4 regions of the Enterobacter sp. C3_dUdeg genome follow, and region 3 is predicted to be linked to each of the others. Evidence: predicted binding sites of a transcription regulator. Region 3 holds the regulator's gene; each other region holds the start of a gene.
The links. Region 3 encodes LexA, which represses DNA repair genes until DNA is damaged. Its sites were predicted from a motif close to TNCTGTATGTACATACAGNA; they were not measured.
Positions count from the first base shown of each region.

Region 1 (5,789 bases), on a different contig from region 3:
GGCCGCCGCCGGATAGCTTAAGACGGTCATTTCCAGGTAGGTCAGCGCCAGGTCTTTAACCTCGTTAGTGGCCTCCCCGGCGACAAAATCGATAATCTCTTTACCGAAATAGTGGATCACCGCCGCCAGAACGATCGAAAAAATGGTCATGATCATCAGCGACTGGCGGGCCGCCTCGCGTGCACGTTTGGGATCAAGCTTGCCGAGGCTAAAGGCCACCACCACCGTCGTCCCGAGGTCTATGGCGGCAAAGAACGAGATCACCACCATGTTAAAGCTGTCCGCCAGCCCAACCCCTGCCATCGCCTCTTTCCCCAGCCAGCTCACCAGGAAGGTGCTCAGGACCCCCATCAACAGAACGCAGGTATTTTCCAGGAAGATAGGCACGGCAAGAGGGGTGATTTCACGCCAGAACAGGACACGATAGCTTTTACGTTTTGCATACCATGGCGTGCGCGTTATCGCCTGGCGTAAGGAGGCAGTGACGTTCAAAATGGACCTTAGCGAGAAAAGTTGAAACTCCATTTCAAATGATGGGGGACAAATGCTAATCCTGCAAAGTATTTTCCAGAAAAAGATGTGTGGATTTACAACAAACTGACGACAGAATCAGCAATCAGTCGATTTTCCCTAAGATCAGGTTTGACAAAAGTTTTTTCGCCGCTAAGATAAGCCTCCACAACGATTCCTCTGTAGTTCAGTCGGTAGAACGGCGGACTGTTAATCCGTATGTCACTGGTTCGAGTCCAGTCAGAGGAGCCAAATTTAAAAAGCCTGCTTTTAAAGCAGGCTTTTTGCTTTGCGGATGAGGGAAAATGAACGCTCTGTTTGTCTACGGCACGCTGCGCCCGGGCCACGCTAATGCGCATATTCTTGAAGACATCGGCGGCGAATGGCTGGCCGGTTCCGTATCCGGCACGTTTTACGAACGCGGTTGGGGCGCCGCGGCGGACTTCCCGGGAATTGTGCTCCACCCTGACGGCCCCCGCGTCGAAGGCTATCTGTTTATCTCGGATAACCTTGCCGCACACTGGCAAATGCTGGACGAATTTGAAGACGGCTACGATCGCGTTGAGGTCACGGTGACCACCCTTGAAGGCAAGCAGGTTCAGGCCTGGATTTATCAGCTACAGCCGCGTTCTGAGTCATAAAAAAAAGCTCTCTGTCACCAGAGAGCCTTTTTCACTATTCGCTGCGATTACTCGCTTTTTGCTTCGCCGTTTTTGATTTCGCCCATCACTTTCAGCTTTTTAGAGATGTCGCGACGCTCTTTGGACAGCTCAGCGTTTTTGATGATGTAGTCATCAACGCGGTCTTCATAGTCGCTCTTCATGCTGGCGATGATGCCCTGAATAGCTTCAACGCTCATACCTGGCTTGATGTAGTCGCTCAGGTTGTCGAGCAGCAGAACACGTTTCTGGTTGTCACGGATCTTCTTCTCAACGTCCTGGATTTCACGCTGCAGCTTGTTTTTGCGGCGGAACAGGCGGACGAATTCCAGAACATCCTGGAACGAAGGCTTGGTAGTTTCCATTTTTACACCCCTGATAATGTGAGATTCGGATTCGTTAAGGCAACCGTTGTAACAATAACCTTACTGACAGCGGCTGCGAATGACAATGAGTATATCGTTTAAAGCTATCATAACCCCAATTGCTGCTGAATCGAAGCAGCAGCCGTCACATACGCCTTTTATTTGCGCAGCGCCCGGCAAATAAGGTGCGATAACAGCTCAAGCTGACGCGCCAGTTCCATGCTCAGCCAGACGTAGCCATGAATAGGCGTTTCCGCAACGTTATCGCTCTGGCGTTCATTGATTAACTGCTTCAGCTCCGCGACGATCTCATTCAGCCGCTCGCTGTTGGCCAGTATCGGCTGCGGGTTCCCTTCATAGAGCGCATGGGCGATGGTCAACAGCGTTTGCTGCGTCATCTGCTGGGTCTCTTTGAGAGTCTGCGCGTTAAGCATCAACAGATGGCTGGGACGCGAGGCCCAGTGGGCGTTGATTTGCAGTTCAAGCATGCAGACCAGATTGCGGCTTACCGTCTGGATGGCTTCGAAAATCGATTTCTGAATACGGGTTTCTTTGCTGGCGGGCGTAATCAGGCCGCGCATTTTGACCACGTCGTTGAGGATCGTTTGCAGATGCTTTTCCAGCCGGGGACGCTCGACCAGATTCGGGGAAAATCCGGCCTGATAGACGCGGTTAAAGGCGGTGACGTAGTTCGCCATCTGAATACGCCAGTGCAGAAAAGCGCGCTGCGGCCAGATACCGGTGAAGAGCATGGCCAGCAGTGACCCCAGGATGACATCCCCGCTTCGCCACAGCGCGGTGGTCATATCCCCGGCGGGCGCACCGACAACCACCGCGAGAGTAATCCCAATCAGCAAGGCCTGATACGGTCTTTTGCCCAACGCCAGCCAGCCGCACAGGAACATGGCGGCCCCGCACCATGCCAGCATCACGGGAAATGAGATGAGTTCCAGCTTCAGGGCAATAAGCCCAAGGGCCGAGCCTAAAACCGTCCCGCCAATTCGCTCAAAGGCGCGCGGAACAACGTTCCCCCAAAACGAGATGGGCCCCATCACCACCACCAGGGTGATCAGCGGCCACGTTCCTTCCGGAACATCAAGCAAACGGACCAGTACAAACGTCAATACGAACGCCAGCGCGATGCGGCACCCGTGCACCACGCGGTAATGTTTGTACAAGCGAATTTCAAAAGGGGTTAATGATTTGTCGGGACGCACACCCGCTCTCCAGCTACACGGCAAATCACAATTGTACTGTGTTTTCAGCCGGGCGGCTCGCTCCCGACTGAAAAACCCTTCATTTAGCAGGCTTAAGCCGTTTTATGCTCTACCGCGATATACATTTCGATATCCCAGTAGCCGTCTGCATTGCCGTCATTGAGATAGCGTTCGAAGCAGGGTTTAAGCGCCATCTGGTACTTATTGTCCTGCAGCAGAGAGTTGAAGAACTGATACCACGGCGTGGCGAAGTCGTAGTTTTCCACGCGCGCCGTCGCCACGGCATAATCCCCGGCCGCGATTTCCGTCATCATGACGCCTTCGCTGTTTTCCGGAATAACGAAATCGTCCGGCACCGTAACGGCCGTATCGCAGCGCAGTTTTTCTGCCGGGACCTCATCGGGGTTATCGTAGTAGACCGCAACCCACTCCAGCGGCTCAATGTGGCGCCCGTCCACCCACATCACCAGCTGTTCAAAGCCCTGTTTAACCGTTTGTTCCCACGGTCCGACCAAATGAAAACCGGCAATCTTACGTTTCTGTTGCTGCTTGATGCTGTAGTCCATGCTGCCTCCATTTATTACTGTATATTTATACACTATAAAGCTGGATTACTATTATCGGCAAACGAGGAGTGTTTATTATGTGAGCAGACTCGCAACCCTGCCAGTCTGCCCATCAGCGGTTAAAGCGTGTGGTGGAGATAATCGCTCATGCGAGAGAACAGTCCGCCCTTATCAACGGCTTCCAGCGTCACCAGCGGCCAGTGCGCCACCACCTTGTCACGGTCATAGAGCTGGATCTCCCCGACCCGCTGATGCGCAGCAATCGGCGCTTCCAGCTCTTTTTTATCCAGCACGTATTTGGCTTTGATGTTCGGCACTTCCGCTTTCGGCAAGGCCAGCCAGAAGTCCTGGTCGGTGCCCAGTTTCACCTGCTCCTTATCGCCGTACCAGATACGCTCTGTCCCCACTTTTTTACCGCTATGCAGGATTTGCACCGTATCGAAGTTCTGCTGCCCCCAGTGCAGCAGTTTCCGGGCCTGGTCCTCACGCCCCTTCGGGCTGTCCGCCCCCATCACCACCGCGATTAAACGGCGCTGACCGTCAACGGCGGACGCAATCAGGTTAAAGCCCGCCCCCGAGGTGTGCCCCGTTTTAAGCCCGTCCACGTTCATGGTTTTATCCCACAGCAGGCCGTTACGGTTTTGCTGGGTGATCCCGTTCCAGGTCAGGCTCTTTTCGCTGTACATATGGTAAAACTCAGGCTCGCCGTGAATGATGGCCCGGGAGAGTACGGCCAGGTCATAGGCCGAGCTGTGCTGGCCCGGCGCGTCCAGCCCGTGGACGGTTTCAAAGTGCGTATCGCGCAGGTTCAGCTTCTGCACGTAGTCGTTCATCATCTTCACAAACTGCGGCTGACCGCCCGCCACGTGATCGGCCAGCGCCACGCAGGCGTCGTTGCCGGAATCGACAATCAGACCGCGGCTTAAATCACGCACGGAGACGCGATCGCCCTCTTTCAGGAACATCAGCGATGAGCCGTCAAAAACCGGGTTGCCTTTTGCCCACGCGTCACGCCCGACGGTGACAATGTCGTCCGGCGTAATGCGATGGCTATCAATGGCCCGATCAACCACATACCCCGTCATCAGCTTGGTCAGGCTCGCCGGATTACGTTGTTGATGTTCGTTGCCCGCCGTTAAGATCTGACCAGTCGTGTAGTCCATCAGCACCCAGGAGCCAGCCTGAATGGCCGGAGGCTGCGGCGAAAAATCCAGTGGTTCGGCCGCAAAAGCAGATGAGACACTCGAAGCGAGTAAAGAAACAGCAATAAACAGACGGCGTTTCAACGGTATATCCTCAGGTCATTAAAAATCGATGACCTTTTTACGGGAGTTCTGATGTCGTTACCTGGCTTAATTGCAAAAAAATGTGACAGAGCACAGATTTTTCTCTGAAGCTGGCGCGCAAATTTGCTCGACGGCGGTGCTTTTTATTCGGTCTGAACCGCACGATCGTTTACCATAGTGACGTCATTTTTTAACAGGATGGTATTACTGGTGTCTGACTCTGCCGCTCGCCCGACTTTTTTATTCCATGACTACGAAACCTTTGGCACGCACCCGGCGCTGGACCGACCGGCGCAGTTTGCCGCCATCCGTACCGACGACGAATTCAACATTATTGGCGAGCCTGAGGTCTTTTACTGCAAACCGGCTGATGACTACCTGCCGCAGCCCGGGGCGGTCATGGTCACCGGGATCACGCCTCAGGAAGCGCGCGAGAAAGGCGTTAACGAGGCAGAATTCGCCCGACGCATCCACGATCTGTTTACCGTCCCCAATACCTGCGTGGTCGGTTACAACAACATCCGCTTCGATGACGAAGTGACGCGCAACATCTTCTATCGCAACTTCTACGATCCCTATGCCTGGAGCTGGCAGAACCGCAACTCACGCTGGGATTTGCTCGACATCATGCGCGCCTGTTATGCCCTGCGTCCTGAGGGCATTAACTGGCCGGAAAACGAGGAAGGGCTGATCAGCTTCCGGCTGGAACACCTGACGCGCGCCAACGGCATCGAGCACAGCAATGCCCACGACGCGATGGCGGACGTCTATGCCACCATTGCCATGGCGAAGCTGGTGAAAAACGCGCAGCCCCGGCTGTTTGAGTATCTGCTGAGCCACCGCAGCAAGCAGAAGCTCATGACCCTTATCGACGTACCGCAGATGAAACCCCTGGTGCATATCTCCGGCATGTTTGGAGCCTGGCGCGGTAATACCAGCTGGGTCGCCCCGCTGGCCTGGCATCCGGACAACCGTAATGCGGTCATCATGGTGGATTTAGCCGGCGATATTTCGCCGCTGCTGGAGCTCGACAGCGATACCCTGCGCGAACGGCTCTATACCCCGAAAAATGAACTCGGCGATCTGCCTGCGGTGCCGGTCAAACTGGTGCATATCAATAAATGTCCGGTACTCGCGCAGGCGAATACGCTGCGCCCGGAAGATGCGGACAGACTGGGCATTAACC
Region 1 covers NZ_BAAKFX010000001.1:315,564-321,352, reverse strand. Annotated here, with positions in the region: gene emmdR (multidrug efflux MATE transporter EmmdR) at 1-525, opposite strand, end outside; tRNA gene AC27FC_RS01425 (tRNA-Asn) at 687-762, shown strand; gene AC27FC_RS01420 (gamma-glutamylcyclotransferase family protein) at 816-1,151, shown strand; gene AC27FC_RS01415 (DUF496 family protein) at 1,199-1,534, opposite strand; gene AC27FC_RS01410 (FUSC family protein) at 1,693-2,751, opposite strand; gene sbmC (DNA gyrase inhibitor SbmC) at 2,844-3,317, opposite strand; gene dacD (serine-type D-Ala-D-Ala carboxypeptidase DacD) at 3,437-4,603, opposite strand; gene sbcB (exodeoxyribonuclease I) at 4,802-5,789, shown strand, end outside.
Region 1: a site for LexA is predicted at 3,333-3,352, ahead of sbmC (DNA gyrase inhibitor SbmC). Genes of this name have one in related genera too.

Region 2 (5,789 bases), on a different contig from region 3:
GCTGGTACGACACCGGTGATATTGTCCGTTTTGATGAACAAGGCTTTGTACAGATTCAGGGACGTGCGAAGCGCTTCGCCAAAATCGCCGGTGAAATGGTCTCGCTGGAAATGGTTGAGCAACTGGCGACGGCCGTGTCCGCGGATAAGATGCATGCGACGGTGGTGAAGAGCGATGCTAGCAAAGGCGAGGCGCTGGTGCTGTTTACGACCGACGCTGAGCTTAAGCGCGACAGGTTACTGAGCTATGCGCGTGAACACGGTATTCCTGAACTGGCAGTGCCGCGCGATATTCGCTACCTGAAGCAGCTCCCGGTGCTGGGTAGCGGGAAGCCCGATTTCGTGACCCTGAAAGGCATGGTTGAAGAGGCGGAACAGCAAAATGCGTGAGTCAGTACACACTAACACATCGCTCAGGTCGAAAGGCATGATGGCCGTTATCGCCGCACAGTTTCTCTCTGCGTTCGGTGATAACGCGCTGCTGTTTGCCACGCTGGCGCTGCTGAAGACCGAGTTTTACCCCGACTGGAGCCAGCCGATCCTGCAGATGGTGTTTGTGGGCGCTTACATTATCTTTGCTCCGTTCGTCGGGCAGGTGGCGGACAGTTTCCCGAAAGGCCGGGTGATGATGTTTGCCAACGGCCTCAAGCTGCTGGGTGCCGCCAGCATTTGCTTTGGCTTCAACCCGTTTATTGGCTACACGCTGGTGGGCATCGGCGCTGCCGCCTACTCTCCGGCGAAGTATGGCATTCTCGGAGAGCTGACCACGGGCGATAAGCTGGTGAAAGCCAACGGCCTGATGGAGTCGTCAACCATTGCCGCAATCCTGCTCGGATCCGTCGCGGGCGGCGTACTGGCCGACTGGCATGTCCTGGCGGCACTGGGCATCTGCGCGGTGGTGTATGGCGGGGCGGTTGTGGCGAACCTGTTTATTCCCAAACTGCCGGTGGCTCGCCCGGGGCAATCCTGGCGCTTTAAACCAATGACCGGCAGTTTCTTTACCGCCTGTCGCGTGCTGTGGCGTAACGGAGAAACGCGTTTTTCCCTGATGGGAACCAGCATGTTCTGGGGCGCGGGCGTCACGCTGCGCTTCCTGCTGGTGCTGTGGGTGCCGGTAGCTCTGGGGATTACCGACAACGCGACGCCGACCTATCTTAACGCGATGGTGGCTATCGGCATTGTGGTGGGGGCAGGTGCGGCGGCGAAGCTGGTGACGCTCGAGACGGTAGCACGCTGCATGCCCGCAGGGATCCTGATTGGCGTCGTGGTACTTATTTTCTCGCTGCAACATGCATTATTGCCTGCGTATGTCCTCCTCATCCTGATTGGTATTCTGGGCGGTTTCTTCGTGGTGCCGCTGAACGCGTTACTGCAGGAACGTGGCAAGCAGACCGTCGGGGCGGGGAACGCCATCGCGGTACAAAACCTAGGTGAAAACCTGGCAATGTTATTAATGCTGGGGCTCTACTCGCTGGCGGTAAAAGTGGGTGTGCCGGTGGTGGGGATTGGCGTCGGGTTTGGTGGGCTGTTCGCGCTGGCGATTGTGGGATTGTGGGTTTGGCAGCGTCGGCGCTGATAAGTGCGGCCTGATGCCCTCACCCCGGCCCTCTCCCACAGGGAGAGGGAGCAAACCCTAAAAACGGCAACCTGCGTTGCCGTTTTGCTTTTATTACGGCGCAGGATACGTATAAACCTGATGCACCGCTTCAATCTCCGCTAACACCTCTTCACTCAGGTTCAGATGGAAGCTCTCAATATTGGTTTTCAACTGTTCCATCGTGGTTGCGCCCAGCAGGGTGCTGGCAACAAACGGCTGACGACGCACGAAGGCCAGAGCCATCTGTGCAGGGTCAAGACCGTGACGCTTTGCGATATCCACATAGGCTGCAACGGCTTTCTGCGTCTGCTCGCCGCTGTAGCGGGTAAAGCGGCTAAAGAGGGTATTTCTCGCCCCGGCCGGTTTCGCGCCGTTCAGGTATTTCCCCGTCAGCGTGCCAAAGCCGAGACAGGAATAGGCGAGCAGTTCCACTTCTTCATATTGCGTCACTTCGGCCAAACCAACCTCATAGCTACGGTTAAGCAGGCTGTACGGGTTCTGGATGGTGACGATACGCGGCAGATCGTGTTTATCTGCCAGGTGCAGATAGCGCATTACGCCAAAGGCCGTTTCGTTAGAGACGCCAATGTAGCGGATTTTTCCCGCGCGCTGGCACTCGGTCAGCGCTTCCAGCGTTTCCAGCAGCGTTACGGCGGGGGCGCTCTCATTCCAGCTGTAGCCGAGCTTACCAAAGCAGTTGGTTGGCCGCTGCGGCCAGTGCACCTGATACAGGTCGAGATAGTCGGTTTGCAGGCGCTTCAGGCTGGCGTCCAGTGCGGCGCGGATATTTTTGCGATCGAGGATCTGATTCGGGCGGATCCCGGTATCGTTGTTGCGCGCGGGGCCACTGACTTTTGAGGCAATCACCAGCTTTTCACGGTTGCCGCGTTTTGCCAGCCAGTTACCGACGTAGGTTTCGGTAAGTCCCTGCGTTTCAGGACGTGGCGGAACAGGGTACATCTCCGCGACATCAATCAGGTTAATCCCCTGGCTGACGGCGTAATCGAGTTGTGCATGGGCATCGGCTTCGCTGTTTTGTTCACCAAATGTCATCGTGCCCAACCCCAGTTGGCTTATTTCCAGAGCGCTGTGGGGGATACGGTGATAATGCATAGCCGGCTTCCTCAGTAGACTTATAGACCGCGTCAGGGCGTGCCCGACAAAGGAATATAAACATGGCAGAGGGGAAGCAAAAGGGGAAGAAAAAAATCAAAAAGGCCAGCAAGCTACTGACCTTTATCTGTTTATCGCTCGATAATTTGCGATACTTCGTCGCGATTGATCTGCATTTTATTGCCTTCCTGGTCGCGGTAGCTGACCAGACCGGTATCATCGTCGACTTCGGGTTTGCCGTCGGTCAGGATCATTCGACCATCTTTTGTCGCCATGACGTAATCGCTGCTACAGCCCGATACGGCAAACGCTAAACCGACTGCTGAAACTAACACTGCCCATTTTTTCATCGTTATCGTCCTCATCTGGCGCGTATCAAATCATAATCTAGTATTAACCCGATATGGCGACTTGAGGAAGCGGTAAAATCTTAAAAAGCAGTCGATTATGTTTGAGAGCTCGCAAAATAAGTAAAAAACTATGTTTTTAACAGGAAATGACGGGCAAGGAGTGCGCCGGTGAAATTCTTTTTGAGATAAAAACCGCGCGGTAACGTCAGTATCGGCTCACCCTTCGCGCCGATTGCCTCGGTAAGCGCTTTGCTGTTGGCCGCTTTCGGGCGCAATTGTAAAACTTCTCCGTGTCGGGCGGTGATGCGCTCTACCTGCCCAAGCACAATCATGTCCATCAGCTCCTCCCAGTCCAGACGCAGCTGTTGCTCCTCATCGTCGTTCGGGCTCCAGAGCAGCGGCGCGCCAACGCGACGGTCAGCCAGGGGGATCTGACGTTCACCTTCGACCGGTACCCACAACACGCGCTTCAGCTTGTGGCGAACGTGGCTGGTTTCCCACGTTACGCCGGTGTTGCCGGTTAATGGCGCAACGCAGACGAAGGTGGTCTCAAGTGGCTTGCCCTGGCTGTCTATAGGGATGGTTTTTAACTCCACGCCAAGCGCTGCAAAATCCTGCTCGGGTTTGCTTCCTGCGCTGGCACCCAGCCACAGCTCAAGCAGCATGCCGATCCAGCCTTTATCCCGTTTCAGATCCTTCGGGATCTGAAGCCCTGCCATTGCCGCCAGCTCGCCAAGCGAAAAGCCTGCAAGACGCCGTGCCTGCTGTAGCAACTGACCTTCGCTGGATGGCGGTGAGAGCAAGGGTGTAAGCGGATGCATGAAGGTAACCTTTTGATTAAAAAATAAACTAAGAAATTGTCCCCTGTGGATAGAGTTTAACTATTTCTGTGCCAATATTCCATGTCTATGATTTATATGTTTTTTTATTGGTTTGAAATCGTTTTGCCAGACTCAGAAAACCGGTTGTTCAAATCTGGTCACTGACAATGAACAGGATCTTACACCATGTTATCCACAGAAAAATGGGATAACTGGGCATAACCCTGACTACTGTTTCAATTTACAGCCTTGACGTGCGATGAAAATCGAATTTTCAAACAAATTGTGACTAACTTATTGGCACAATCTGTGGATAAAACCGACGCTGTTCGATCTTTCATCAGCACGACGATCCCTGATGTGACGATCGTCACGATATTCTGTTTTGTGCTCATGGAAATACATTTAACTATTTGAAAATAATTGCATTATCTAATTAAGGTGAAAAAGGGGAGACTGCATCGTTTGAGGTTGTTCATCGGTAATCAGACACTTCTTCACAACTATATCCACAGAAAAGGTGAATAAAATTCCCTTCACCACCGCTCATCTGTTTATAACTCAGCACTTATTTGTGAGTTATTCAAATGTTATTAGGTTGCAGCCCTGTAAGAGAGTGGTTTACCGCCTCCCTGTAGTGTGAAACAATCATTCATATATAAGGTTTAGTTTGGGGTAGTCCGGTGATTGATGACGATGGCTACCGCCCGAACGTAGGAATAGTAATTTGTAATCGTCAGGGCCAGGTAATGTGGGCCCGGCGATATGGTCAGCACTCCTGGCAGTTCCCTCAAGGCGGGATCAATCCGGGAGAGTCCCCAGAACAAGCGATGTACCGGGAGCTTTTTGAAGAGGTCGGTTTAAGCCGAAAAGATGTTCGCATCCTGGCTTCGACCCGCAACTGGTTGCGTTACAAGTTACCGAAACGTTTGGTGCGTTGGGACACAAAGCCGGTTTGTATCGGCCAGAAACAGAAGTGGTTTCTGTTGCAGTTGGTGGGCAACGATTCAGACATCAATATGCAAACCAGCAGTACGCCGGAGTTCGATGGCTGGCGCTGGGTGAGCTATTGGTATCCTGTTCGTCAGGTCGTGTCGTTTAAACGCGATGTTTACCGTAGGGTGATGAAAGAGTTTGCAAGTGTGGTAATGCAGCTTCAGGAGATCCCGCCTAAGCCGCAGAGCGCACCTGCCTGGCGACGTAAAAGAGGTTAAGCTACGCAAATCATGCTCACCCGCTTGCGAGAAATAGTCGAGAAGGTGGCCAGTGCTCCGCGTCTGAACGAGGCGCTGAATATTCTGGTCACTGACATCTGTCTTGCGATGGAGACCGAGGTCTGTTCGGTGTATCTGGCCGACCACGATCGGCGCTGCTATTACCTGATGGCGACCCGTGGTTTAAAAAAACCACGTGGACGCACCGTCACGCTCGCATTTGATGAAGGTATCGTGGGCCTGGTTGGGCGGCTGGCTGAACCCATCAACCTTGCTGACGCGCAAAAACACCCCAGCTTTAAATACATCCCTTCCGTAAAAGAAGAGCGCTTCCGCGCTTTTCTTGGCGTGCCGATTATCCAGCGTCGCCAGCTGCTCGGCGTGCTGGTTGTCCAGCAGCGCGAGCTACGTCAGTACGATGAAAGCGAAGAGTCTTTCCTCGTCACGCTGGCCACTCAGATGGCGGCGATCCTCTCCCAGTCCCAGCTTGCCGCGCTCTTTGGTCAGTATCGCCATACGCGCATTCGTGCCCTTCCGGCATCACCAGGCGTAGCGATTGCGGAAGGCTGGATGGACGCCACGCTGCCGCTGATGGAGCAGGTTTACGAAGCCTCAACGCTTGATGAAGCGCTTGAGCGAGAGCGTCTTACCGCCGCGCTGGAAGAGGCGGCGAATGAATTTCGTCGTTACAGCAA
Region 2 covers NZ_BAAKFX010000018.1:39,456-45,244, forward strand. Annotated here, with positions in the region: gene aas (bifunctional acyl-ACP--phospholipid O-acyltransferase/long-chain-fatty-acid--ACP ligase) at 1-389, shown strand, start outside; gene lplT (lysophospholipid transporter LplT) at 382-1,575, shown strand; gene AC27FC_RS22680 (NADP(H)-dependent aldo-keto reductase) at 1,669-2,709, opposite strand; gene AC27FC_RS22685 (YgdI/YgdR family lipoprotein) at 2,841-3,059, opposite strand; gene mutH (DNA mismatch repair endonuclease MutH) at 3,188-3,880, opposite strand; gene rppH (RNA pyrophosphohydrolase) at 4,564-5,094, shown strand; gene ptsP (phosphoenolpyruvate--protein phosphotransferase) at 5,107-5,789, shown strand, end outside.
Region 2: a site for LexA is predicted at 4,110-4,129, ahead of mutH (DNA mismatch repair endonuclease MutH). Genes of this name have one in related genera too.

Region 3 (5,789 bases):
GTGACGCAATAGCTCCTGACGCGAAATACGGCGATGCTGGGTGATGATAGCCGCCATGAGCGACGGCAGCATCAGCATATGGGTGATGTTGTTGCGGTAGTAGGTCATCAGCACTGCCTGCTCGCGCGGCAGAATAATGATGTCGCCGATCGTGTCCTTTTCGACTTCAAACTTGTTCATCTGCAGCGCGTGATCGATAAGCTCACTGGCGGTAGCAGAAGGCACGGTTGAATCAACGGAATACGGCACGTTGCGCATCATGTCCAGATAGCAATCCAGCTGCTCCGTGAGCTGTTCGCGGGTCAGCGAGCGCTGACGCGAAGCCAGAAGCGCCGTACAGCACAGGTTCATGGCGTTAGCCGCACCGGCGTTGTTAATACGCACCATCAGCTCGGACGCGATGCCGTTGACCGTTGGCGTCAGCCAGGCCGGACGAATCGCTTCGATAGGATCGATGGACTCGCGCCACTCGGGAACGTGATGGTTCAGATACGTCATCAGCGGCATGGGTTCGCCGAAGTTCACGTAGCCCTGACCGAGGTTGCGTAGCTTGCTCAAACCGCGCAGCATCTGCGGCAGGCTCTCTTTCTCTTTGGTCGCACCGCGCAGCTCTTTGGCGTACGTGCCCACTTCCATCACGTGCTCATAGCCAATGTAGATTGGCACCAGCGTGATTGGACGGGTTCCTCCGCGCAGCATCGCCTGAATGGTCATCGACAGCGTGCCGGTCTTCGGATCGAGCAGACGTCCGGTACGGGAACGACCGCCTTCCACGAAGTACTCCACGGAATAGCCGCGGCTGAACAGCTCGCCCAGATACTCGCGGAACACGGTGGAGTAGAGCTTGTTGCCCTTGAAGGTGCGACGGATAAAGAACGCGCCCAGGCGGCGGAAAATCGGACCTGCTGGCCAGAAATTCAGGTTGATACCGGCAGCAATGTGCGGCGGTACCAGCCCCTGGTGATAGAGCACGTAGGAAAGAAGCAGGTAGTCCATGTGGCTGCGGTGGCAGGGAACATAGACAATCTCATGGCCATCGTGCGCCAGCTGACGCACACGTTCAGCATTATGAACGTTGATGCCCTGATACAGGCGGTTCCAGGTAAAGCCGAGAATACGATCGGACAGGCGAATCATCTCGTAAGAGAAGTTCGCTGCAATCTCTTCCATCAGCGCAATGGCGTTCTGCTGGGCTTTCTCATGCGATATTTTCTTGCTGCGCGCTTCGTCTTCAACGGCGCGGGCAATCGCTTTGGAGGCCAGCAGCTTGTTGAACAGATCCTGACGCGCCGGGAGACGCGGTCCTACGGCAGCGAGGCGCTGGCGGGCGAAGTGCATACGCGCCACGCGCGCCAGTTTTTGCGCGATGATCTTGTCGGTACCGTGCTCGTCCGCCATACGACGCAGCGAAACGGAAGGGGAGAAACGCACAAAGCTGTCGCGTCCCAGCCAGGAGACCGCGAAGAACTTCTGGATGCCGTTAAGCATGCGCAGCGGCGGATTCTCTTCACCTTTTTCACGGCCCGGACGACGACCAAACATCACCGATACCGGCACCATCTGCACATCCAGATCGGGGTTGCTGCGGTGCAGGTCAAGATAGTCGTGGAACAGCTTGATGGACTCTTCTTTTGGCGTGTAGTAGGTAAACACGCGCGGTCCACCGTGAATGAACACGTAGCGCGGCAGCAGCGTACCGTCAACTTCAAGCGGTTCAAGCGGGTCCGGTAAGTCATGCGCCAGACACTGGGCGCGAAGCGTCAGTAAGTCTGCCTTCGAGTTATAAGGCAAAACGTACATAATAGGACGCGAGGTATCGAGCCCCAATTCCAGCGCGGGTTCTGCTGGGATAGACTTGCTTTTTACCAGGATGCTTAATGGTAAATTAAGTAATTTGTAGTAAATTCGTGGCCAGCCGGACATAAACGATGTAAAGCCTCTGGTTAATAATGCAATTGCGGCGCAAGGATAACAGAAAGCGCGCAAAATTTCTGTTGTTACCCGTCATACTTCAGGCTGTAGCGAAACGCGCTACAGTTCCTGTTACTGACGCTTTTTTTCATAAAAGGTTCTTTTAATGGCCAATAATACCACTGGGTTAACGCGTATCATCAAAGCCGCCGGCTATTCATGGAAAGGTTTCCGTGCCGCGTGGATCAACGAAGCCGCCTTTCGCCAGGAGGGCGTCGCCGCTATCATCGCGGTGATCATCGCCTGTTTCCTTGATGTTGATGCTATTACCCGCGTACTTCTAATCGGTTCCGTGCTTCTGGTGATGATAGTGGAAATTCTTAATAGCGCTATTGAAGCCGTTGTTGATCGCATTGGTTCAGATTTCCACGAGCTTTCTGGCCGCGCAAAAGACATGGGCTCTGCTGCCGTGTTGCTGGCGATTATCACTGCCGTTATCACCTGGGTCACGCTGCTTTGGTCACATTTCCGATGAGCCTCGAGGAATAATTAAGTCCCTGGTTTTTTGTGCAGTTTTTGGTTCCAAAATCGCCTTTGACTGTATATACTCACAGCATAACTGTATATACACCCAGGGGGCGGAATGAAAGCGTTAACGACCAGGCAGCAAGAGGTGTTTGATCTCATCCGGGATCATATCGGCCAGACGGGTATGCCACCCACGCGTGCGGAAATCGCGCAGCGTCTGGGCTTCCGTTCTCCGAATGCTGCCGAAGAACACCTGAAAGCGCTGGCGCGTAAAGGCGTGATTGAGATTGTTTCAGGCGCGTCACGCGGTATCCGCCTGCTGGTGGAAGAAGAGACGGGCATTCCGCTGATAGGCCGTGTTGCCGCCGGTGAGCCTTTACTGGCACAGCAACATATTGAAGGCCACTACCAGGTCGATCCTGGCATGTTCAAACCGAGCGCAGATTTCCTGCTGCGCGTTAGCGGTATGTCGATGAAAGACATCGGTATTCTTGATGGCGATCTGCTTGCGGTGCACAAAACGCAGGATGTGCGTAACGGCCAGGTAGTTGTCGCGCGCATTGATGATGAAGTTACCGTCAAGCGTCTGAAAAAACAGGGTAACACCGTTCAGCTGCTGCCTGAAAACAACGAGTTCTCCCCGATTGTGGTCGATCTCCGCGAACACAACTTCTCTATCGAAGGACTGGCGGTTGGGGTCATTCGCAACGGTGAATGGCTGTAATCTCTTCCTGACAGGCTATGGCGCCGCTGTAGCCTGCTTCATTCTCCACTCCCGGTATTTTTCATGTCACTGCTGACGGAATCAGATAAGGCATTGTGGCGTCTCGCTCTGCCGATGATTTTTTCCAATATCACCGTGCCCTTGCTGGGGCTGGTCGATACTGCCGTTATTGGTCATCTTGATTCGCCTGTTTATCTTGGCGGCGTGGCGATTGGCGCAACGGCAACCAGCTTCCTGTTTATGCTGCTGCTCTTTTTGCGCATGAGCACCACCGGACTCACGGCACAGGCTTATGGTGCAAAAGATCCGCTGCGTCTGGCGCGCGCGCTGGTCCAGCCGCTGATCCTTGCGCTTGGCGCGGGAGTGTTAATCGTTTTATTACGTACGCCCCTGATCGACCTTGCGCTCCATGTTGTTGGCGGCAGCGAGGCGGTACTGGCGCAGGCGCGACGTTTCCTTGAAATTCGCTGGCTCAGCGCGCCCGCCTCGCTGGCAAACCTGGTTCTGCTGGGGTGGCTACTGGGCGTTCAGTACGCCCGTGCGCCAGTGATTTTGCTGGTGGTAGGCAACCTTCTCAACATTGTGCTGGATGTCTGGCTGGTAATGGGCCTGAATATGAACGTGCAGGGCGCGGCGCTGGCGACGGCGATTGCCGAATACGGAACCTTGATTATCGGTCTGTGGATGGTCTGGCGCGTGCTGGCGATGCGCGGGATCTCCCTGGCGCTGCTCAAAACCGCATGGCGCGGCAATATCCGTAGGCTGCTGGCGCTCAATCGTGACATCATGCTGCGCTCGCTGCTGCTTCAGCTCTGCTTCGGCGCGCTGACGGTTTTCGGGGTCCGACTGGGGCCAGAAATCGTCGCGGTCAACGCGGTATTGATGACGCTGCTGACCTTTACCGCCTACGCGCTGGACGGATTTGCCTATGCGGTAGAAGCGCATTCCGGGCAGGCGTACGGGGCGCGCGAAAGCGAGCAGCTTAGGGACGTCTGGCGGGCAGCCTGCCGCCAGTCTGGGCTGGTGGCGCTGGCGTTTGGCCTGGTTTACGCCTGCTTTGGTGAGCAAATTGTCGCGTTGCTTACGTCTCTTCCTGCGCTGCGCGAGCTGGCGAGTCACTATCTCATCTGGCAAGTCATCTTACCGGTGGTCGGCGTCTGGTGTTATCTGCTGGACGGCATGTTCATTGGTGCGACGCGCGGAGCGGAAATGCGTAACAGCATGGCGGTCGCGGCGGCCGGGTTTGGTCTGACGCTGCTGACGCTTCCCTGGCTGGGTAATCACGGTTTGTGGCTGGCCCTGGCCGTTTTCCTCTCGCTGCGAGGGATATCGCTGGCTTTTATCTGGCACCGCCACTGGCAAAACGATACCTGGTTCCCTTCACGTCACGATATATCGTGACGGTTAAAGATTCCGAATATGAAATCAACTGCCGAATCCTTAACTACAATAATTATCACGTCCAGCAGAAAAGAACGTAACGGACGTTACGACCCGACGCTTAACTAAGAGGACACGATGATGAATAAAGACGAAATCGGCGGCAACTGGAAGCAGTTCAAAGGTAAAGCGAAAGAACAGTGGGGTAAGCTGACCGATGACGATATGACCGTCATTGAAGGTAAACGCGATCAGCTTGTCGGTAAAATCCAGGAGCGTTACGGCTACGCGAAAGACCAGGCGGAAAGAGAAGTGGGCGACTGGGAAAAACGCAACGACTACCGCTGGTAACCGGGCTATACCCGCAAGTACAAGGAAGTACACCCTGAGGGCGGCCATGAGCCGCCTTTTCTTTTGCCGTTAACGCGGTTTTTTCTTCACAAGAATAGAGTGGTCGTGCTGACACGCGTCCTGATGACGGCAGGCTTCCACTTCCACGCAGGCAGAGCACAGTCCGTGCGCTTCAATCACGTTATGACGCAGGGCAAAACCCATTTTCGCCGCCAGCGTATGCATAATATCTTCCACGCCTTCCGCAGCCTCTTCTTTCACCACGCCGCAGCGGTCGCAGATAAACATCGCCGATGTATGGGTGGGCTGATCGAACAGATGGCACAACACATAGCTGTTTGTGGACTCAACTTTGTGCACGAATCCTTGTACCAGCAGGAAATCCAGGGCGCGATACACGGTCGGAGGTTTCGCCTGCGGCTCGCTTTCGCGGAGCAGGTCCAGCAGATCGTAGGCGCTGATAGCACCCTGCTGCAGGCTCATCAGACGTAAGACTTCAAGGCGCTGCGGAGTCAGGCGCACATTGCGTTGCGAACACAGCTTTTCGGCCTGCGCTAACAGCTCTTTTGTGGACTTATCCATTTAGCACCCCGGATGTTATAGGACGGAAACCCCTACTTTATCATGTTCTGGTAAAAACGCCGAGATCCGCCAGTCTGTGCTATACCTGACCCATTGCAAACCGGGAAATAAACAATGAAAAAACCTGACTGTATTCGACACTGGCGCGACGTTGAAGGCGCGGATGATTCGACCTATCCAGATAGCGATGAGCGTTTTTCTATCGGCGCCCCGTTGGCTCGCAAGCTTGGGCTCGGGCGCATTGGTATCCATCACGAGCGTTTACCGCCCGGGCGCAGGACGTCCTATCCGCACGCGGAAAGCGATGAAGAAG
Region 3 covers NZ_BAAKFX010000010.1:68,819-74,607, reverse strand. Annotated here, with positions in the region: gene plsB (glycerol-3-phosphate 1-O-acyltransferase PlsB) at 1-1,923, opposite strand, end outside; gene AC27FC_RS18675 (diacylglycerol kinase) at 2,078-2,446, shown strand; gene lexA (transcriptional repressor LexA) at 2,555-3,163, shown strand; gene dinF (MATE family efflux transporter DinF) at 3,227-4,564, shown strand; gene AC27FC_RS18660 (CsbD family protein) at 4,685-4,894, shown strand; gene zur (zinc uptake transcriptional repressor Zur) at 4,964-5,476, opposite strand; gene AC27FC_RS18650 (cupin domain-containing protein) at 5,591-5,789, shown strand, end outside.

Region 4 (5,789 bases), on a different contig from region 3:
CATATGGGGTTCGATGTCCTGATCATCGACCATCGTGGACAGGGGCTGTCCGGACGTATGCTGCCGGACACGCACCGTGGGCACGTCGATCGCTTCAGCGATTACGTCGATGATTTTGCCGCGTTCTGGCAGCAGGACGTTCAGCCTGGCCCCTGGCGCAAGCGGTATATTCTTGCGCACTCCATGGGCGGCGCCATTTCGACGCTGTTTTTGCAGCGTTACGCGCACCAGTGCGACGCCATTGCGCTCACCGCGCCGATGTACGGTATCGTCATCCGTTTTCCTGACTGGATGGTGCGCCATCTTCTTGACTGGGCTGAGGGCCATCAGCGCATTCGTGAAGGTTATGCCATTGGCACAGGACGCTGGCGCGCGCTGCCGTTCGCCATCAACGTCTTAACCCACAGCCGGCAGCGTTATCGCCGCAACCTGCGCTTTTATGCCGATGAACCGCGCTTGCGCGTCGGCGGCCCGACCTGGCACTGGGTGCGGGAGGGGATTCTGGCCGGTGAGCAGGTGCTGGCGGGCGTAGGCGATGATGACACGCCGACGCTTCTGATCCAGGCGGAAGAAGAGCGTGTGGTGGATAACCGCATGCATGACCGCTATTGTGAACTGCGCGCTGCAGCCGGTCACCCTTGTGAAGGGGGTAAACCGCTGGTCATTAACGGCGCGTTCCATGAGATCCTTTTTGAAAAGGACGCTATGCGCTCAGTCGCGCTTAACGCCATTGTTGAATTTTTCAACAGGCATAATTGATTCTTGTTTTCCACCAGAGGTTGAAATCCCTATGTACCAGGTTGTTGCATCTGATTTAGATGGCACGCTGCTTTCCCCCGACCACACCCTGTCGCCTTACGCGAAAGAGACCTTAAAACTCCTGACTGCCCGTGGCGTGAACTTTGTGTTCGCCACCGGCCGCCACCACGTGGACGTGGGGCAGATCCGCGATAATCTTGAGATCAAATCGTACATGATCACCTCCAACGGTGCGCGCGTGCATGATACCGACGGCAACCTGATCTTTACCCACAACCTGGATCGCGATATTGCCGCCGATCTGTTTGGCGTGGTGCATAACAACCCGGCTATCGTCACTAATGTTTACCGCGACGACGACTGGTTTATGAACCGCCACCGCCCGGACGAAATGCGTTTCTTCAAGGAAGCGGTATTCAACTACTCCCTTTACGAACCTGGCCTGCTGGAGCCGGAAGGGATCAGCAAGGTGTTCTTCACCTGTGACAGCCACGAAGAGCTGCTCCCGCTGGAACAGGCGATCAACGCCCGCTGGGGCGATCGCGTCAACGTGAGCTTCTCAACCCTGACCTGTCTGGAAGTAATGGCGGGAGGCGTCTCTAAAGGTCACGCGCTGGAAGCGGTTGCGAAACGTCTGGGCTTCGGGCTGAAAGACTGTATCGCCTTCGGTGACGGCATGAACGACGCCGAGATGCTTTCGATGGCGGGCAAGGGCTGCATCATGCAGAACGCGCACCAGCGTCTGAAGGATCTGCACCCTGAGCTGGAAGTGATTGGTTCTAACGCTGACAACGCGGTACCGAAGTATCTGCGCAAACTGTTCCTTGAATAATCTTCATTCGGTTGTTTATTGCTCAGTTGTCAACTAAAGAGTTCGCTACAATGCCTCTCCTTCTTTCTGAGAGACAAGCATTGTGGCGCTACTCATTATCACCACTATCCTGTGGGCCTTCTCCTTTAGCCTGATTGGCGAATACCTTGCCGGTTCGGTCGACAGCTACTTCTCGGTGCTGATGCGCGTGGGGCTGGCGGCGCTGGTGTTCCTGCCGTTTCTGCGCGCGCGCGGGCAATCGCTGAAAACGATTGTGCTGTATATGCTGGTGGGAGCGATGCAGCTCGGCATCATGTATTTGTTCAGCTTCCGGGCCTACGTCTACCTGTCCGTCTCTGAATTCCTGCTCTTTACCGTGCTGACGCCGCTCTATATCACGCTGATTTATGACCTGCTCAGCAGACGCCGTCTGCGCTGGGGATACCTGCTGAGCGCCGCGCTGGCGGTGATCGGCGCGGCGATTATTCGCTATGACAAAGTCAGCGATCACTTCTGGACCGGGCTGATGTTCGTCCAGCTTGCCAACATCAGCTTCGCCATCGGCATGGTGGGCTACAAACGCCTGATGGAAACCCGCCCGATGCCGCAGCATAACGCGTTTGCCTGGTTCTATATGGGCGCCGCGATTGTCGCGGTGGCGGCGTGGTTTATGCTCGGTAATCCGCAAAAGCTGCCGACCACCGCCGTGCAGTGGGGCGTTCTGGTCTGGCTGGGCGTAGTGGCGTCAGGGCTGGGGTACTTCATGTGGAACTACGGCGCTACGCAGGTAGACGCCGGTACGCTGGGGATCATGAACAACGTGCATGTCCCGGCAGGGCTGCTGGTCAATCTCGCCATCTGGCAGCAACAGCCGCACTGGCCGAGCTTCCTTATTGGGGGAGCGGTGATCCTGGCTTCGCTGTGGGTCCATCGCCGATGGGTCGCTCCGCGCTCCGCACAAACGGAAGATGGTCGCACGCGTGGTTCCGCGCTGAGCGAATAAACGCCTCCGTAATCGGCTGACGCTGCTCGCCATCGCGCACGGCGGCGTACAGTCGGCTCCACAGTCCTTCACCCAGGGTTTTGGTCTGCACCAGACCCTGGCGTTCAAAACTCTCCACCACCCAGTGCGGCAGCGCCGCGATACCCATTCTGGCCGCCACCATCTGAATCAGCAGCAGGGTGTTATCCACGCTTTTCAGCTGCGGGCTAATGCCTGCCGGCTGCAGGAAGTGGCGCCAGATATCCAGGCGGCTGCGCTGCACCGGATAAATCAGCAGCGTTTCTGTCGCCAGGTCTTCCGGCGTGACGCGCGTTTTGGCGGCCAGCGGGTGGTCCGGCGCCAGCACCAGGCGCACTTCATAATCAAACATCGGCGAATAGTGCAGGCCGCTGCGCGGCAGGATGTCAGAGGTCATGACCAGATCCAGCTCGCCCTGCTGCAGCGACGGCTGCGGGTCAAAGGTCACACCGGATTTGAAGTCCATCTCCACCTGCGGCCACTTCTGGCGGAAGTTTTCAAGCGCGGGGGTCAGCCACTGAATACAGCTGTGGCACTCAATGGCGATGCGCAGTTTGGTCTGCTGCGGTTCGTTACACGCCTGCAGCGCGCTCGCGATTTGCGGCAGTACCTGATTCGCCAGCTGAAGAAGAATTTCACCCTGCGGCGTAAAGCGTAGCGGCTGGCTCTTACGCACAAAAAGACGGAAGCCGAGGCGTTGTTCCAGATCGCTGAACTGGTGAGAAAGGGCGGACTGGGTCTGGTGCAGCGTGGCCGCAGCCGCCGCGAGCGAACCGCAGTTCCGCAACGCTTGTAGCGTTTTCAGGTGTTTAATCTCGATCATGAAAGTCCTTCACTTCGCCATGAACATATTGCGCTTGAGGAATATACAGTACCTGCCAATTATAGAAGTGTAAACATCTGGACGTCTAAATAACGAATTTCACAAGGGGCACACCATGACAATCCGCAATCACACTCTCGGTTTCCCTCGCGTCGGCCTGCGTCGCGAGCTGAAAAAAGCGCAAGAAAGCTACTGGGCGGGTAATGCCACCCGTGAAGAACTGCTGGCGGCAGGACGCGAGCTGCGCGCCCGCCACTGGGATCAGCAAAAACAGGCGGGCATTGACCTGCTGCCGGTGGGCGATTTCGCCTGGTACGACCATGTTCTGACGACCAGCCTGCTGCTTGGCAACGTGCCGGCTCGTCATCAGAACAAAGATGGATCGGTAGATATCGATACCCTGTTCCGCATCGGCCGTGGCCGCGCGCCGACGGGTGAGCCAGCGGCAGCGGCGGAAATGACCAAGTGGTTTAACACCAACTATCACTATATGGTGCCGGAGTTCGTCAAAGGTCAGCAGTTCAGGCTGGCCTGGACGCAGCTTCTGGACGAAGTGGATGAAGCGCTGGCGCTGGGCCACCAGGTGAAGCCGGTGCTGCTCGGGCCGGTAACGTACCTGTGGCTGGGCAAAGTAAAGGGCGAGCCGTTTGACCGACTCAGCCTGCTGAAGGATATTCTGCCGGTCTACAAACAGGTACTGAGTGAGCTGGGCAAACGCGGCATTCAGTGGGTGCAAATCGACGAACCGGCGCTGGTGCTTGAGCTGCCGCAGGATTGGCTCGATGCCTTCAAACCGGCGTATGACGCGCTCACCGGTCAGGTAAAACTCCTGCTGACGACCTATTTTGAAGGCGTGACGCCGAACCTGAAGACCATTACCGCGCTGCCGGTCCAGGGCCTGCACGTTGACCTCGTACACGGTAAAGATGATGTGGCGGAGCTGCACAAGCGTTTGCCAGCGGACTGGCTGCTCTCTGCCGGGCTGATCAACGGCCGTAACGTCTGGCGCGCCGATCTCACCGAGAAATACGCGCAAATCAAAGACATCGTCGGCAAACGTGAGCTGTGGGTGGCCTCGTCCTGTTCGCTGCTGCACAGCCCGATCGATCTGAGCGTAGAGACCCGTCTGGATGCCGAGGTGAAAAGCTGGTTTGCTTTCGCCCTGCAAAAATGTGAAGAGCTGACGCTGCTGCGCGACGCGCTGAACAGCGGCGACACGGCGGCGATTACCGAATGGAGCGCGCCGACCCAGGCGCGCCGTCACTCGGCGCGCGTGCACAACCCGGCGGTGGAAAAACGCCTGGCGGCCATCACCGCCCGGGACAGCCAGCGGCAGAGCCCGTACGAGGTGCGCGCCGAAGCGCAGCGCGCCCGCTTCAATCTGCCCGCGTGGCCAACAACGACGATCGGTTCTTTCCCGCAAACTACGGAGATCCGCGGCCTGCGCCTGGACTTTAAAAAGGGCAATCTGGATGCGAATCACTACCGCACCGGCATCGCGGAACACATCAAGCAGGCGATTATCGAGCAGGAACGCCTGGGGCTGGACGTGCTGGTGCACGGCGAGGCCGAGCGTAACGACATGGTGGAATACTTCGGTGAGCACCTGGACGGCTTTGTCTTTACCCAGAACGGCTGGGTGCAGAGCTACGGCTCACGCTGCGTGAAGCCGCCGGTGGTTATCGGTGACGTCAGCCGCCCGGAAGCGATCACCGTGGAGTGGGCGAAGTATGCCCAGTCCCTGACCGACAAGCCGGTAAAAGGGATGCTCACCGGTCCGGTGACCATTCTCTGCTGGTCGTTCCCGCGTGAAGACGTGACTCGTGAAACCATTGCCAAACAGATCGCCCTGGCGCTGCGTGATGAGGTGGCGGATCTGGAAGCGGCAGGCATTGGCATTATTCAGATTGACGAACCGGCCCTGCGCGAAGGCTTGCCGCTGCGCCGCAGCGACTGGGATGCCTACCTGCAGTGGGGCGTGGAGGCGTTCCGCATCAACGCCGCGGTGGCGAAGGACGACACCCAGATCCACACCCACATGTGTTACTGCGAATTCAACGACATCATGGATTCGATTGCCGCGCTGGATGCCGACGTGATCACCATCGAGACCTCGCGTTCAGACATGGAGCTGCTGGAGTCGTTTGAAGAGTTCGACTACCCGAATGAAATCGGGCCGGGCGTGTACGACATTCACTCCCCGAACGTGCCGAGCGTGGAGTGGATTGAAGCCCTGCTGAAAAAAGCGGCCCAGCGCATTCCGGCAGAGCGCCTGTGGGTGAACCCGGACTGCGGACTGAAAACCCGCGGCTGGCCGGAGACGCGCGCGGCGCTGGCGAACATGGTGAAGGCGGCGCAAAACTTGCGTCAGGCTT
Region 4 covers NZ_BAAKFX010000017.1:19,772-25,560, reverse strand. Annotated here, with positions in the region: gene pldB (lysophospholipase L2) at 1-759, shown strand, start outside; gene yigL (sugar/pyridoxal phosphate phosphatase YigL) at 791-1,591, shown strand; gene AC27FC_RS22190 (carboxylate/amino acid/amine transporter) at 1,674-2,573, shown strand; gene metR (HTH-type transcriptional regulator MetR) at 2,461-3,414, opposite strand; gene metE (5-methyltetrahydropteroyltriglutamate--homocysteine S-methyltransferase) at 3,530-5,789, shown strand, end outside.
Region 4: a site for LexA is predicted at 3,446-3,465, ahead of metR (HTH-type transcriptional regulator MetR). Genes of this name have one in related genera too.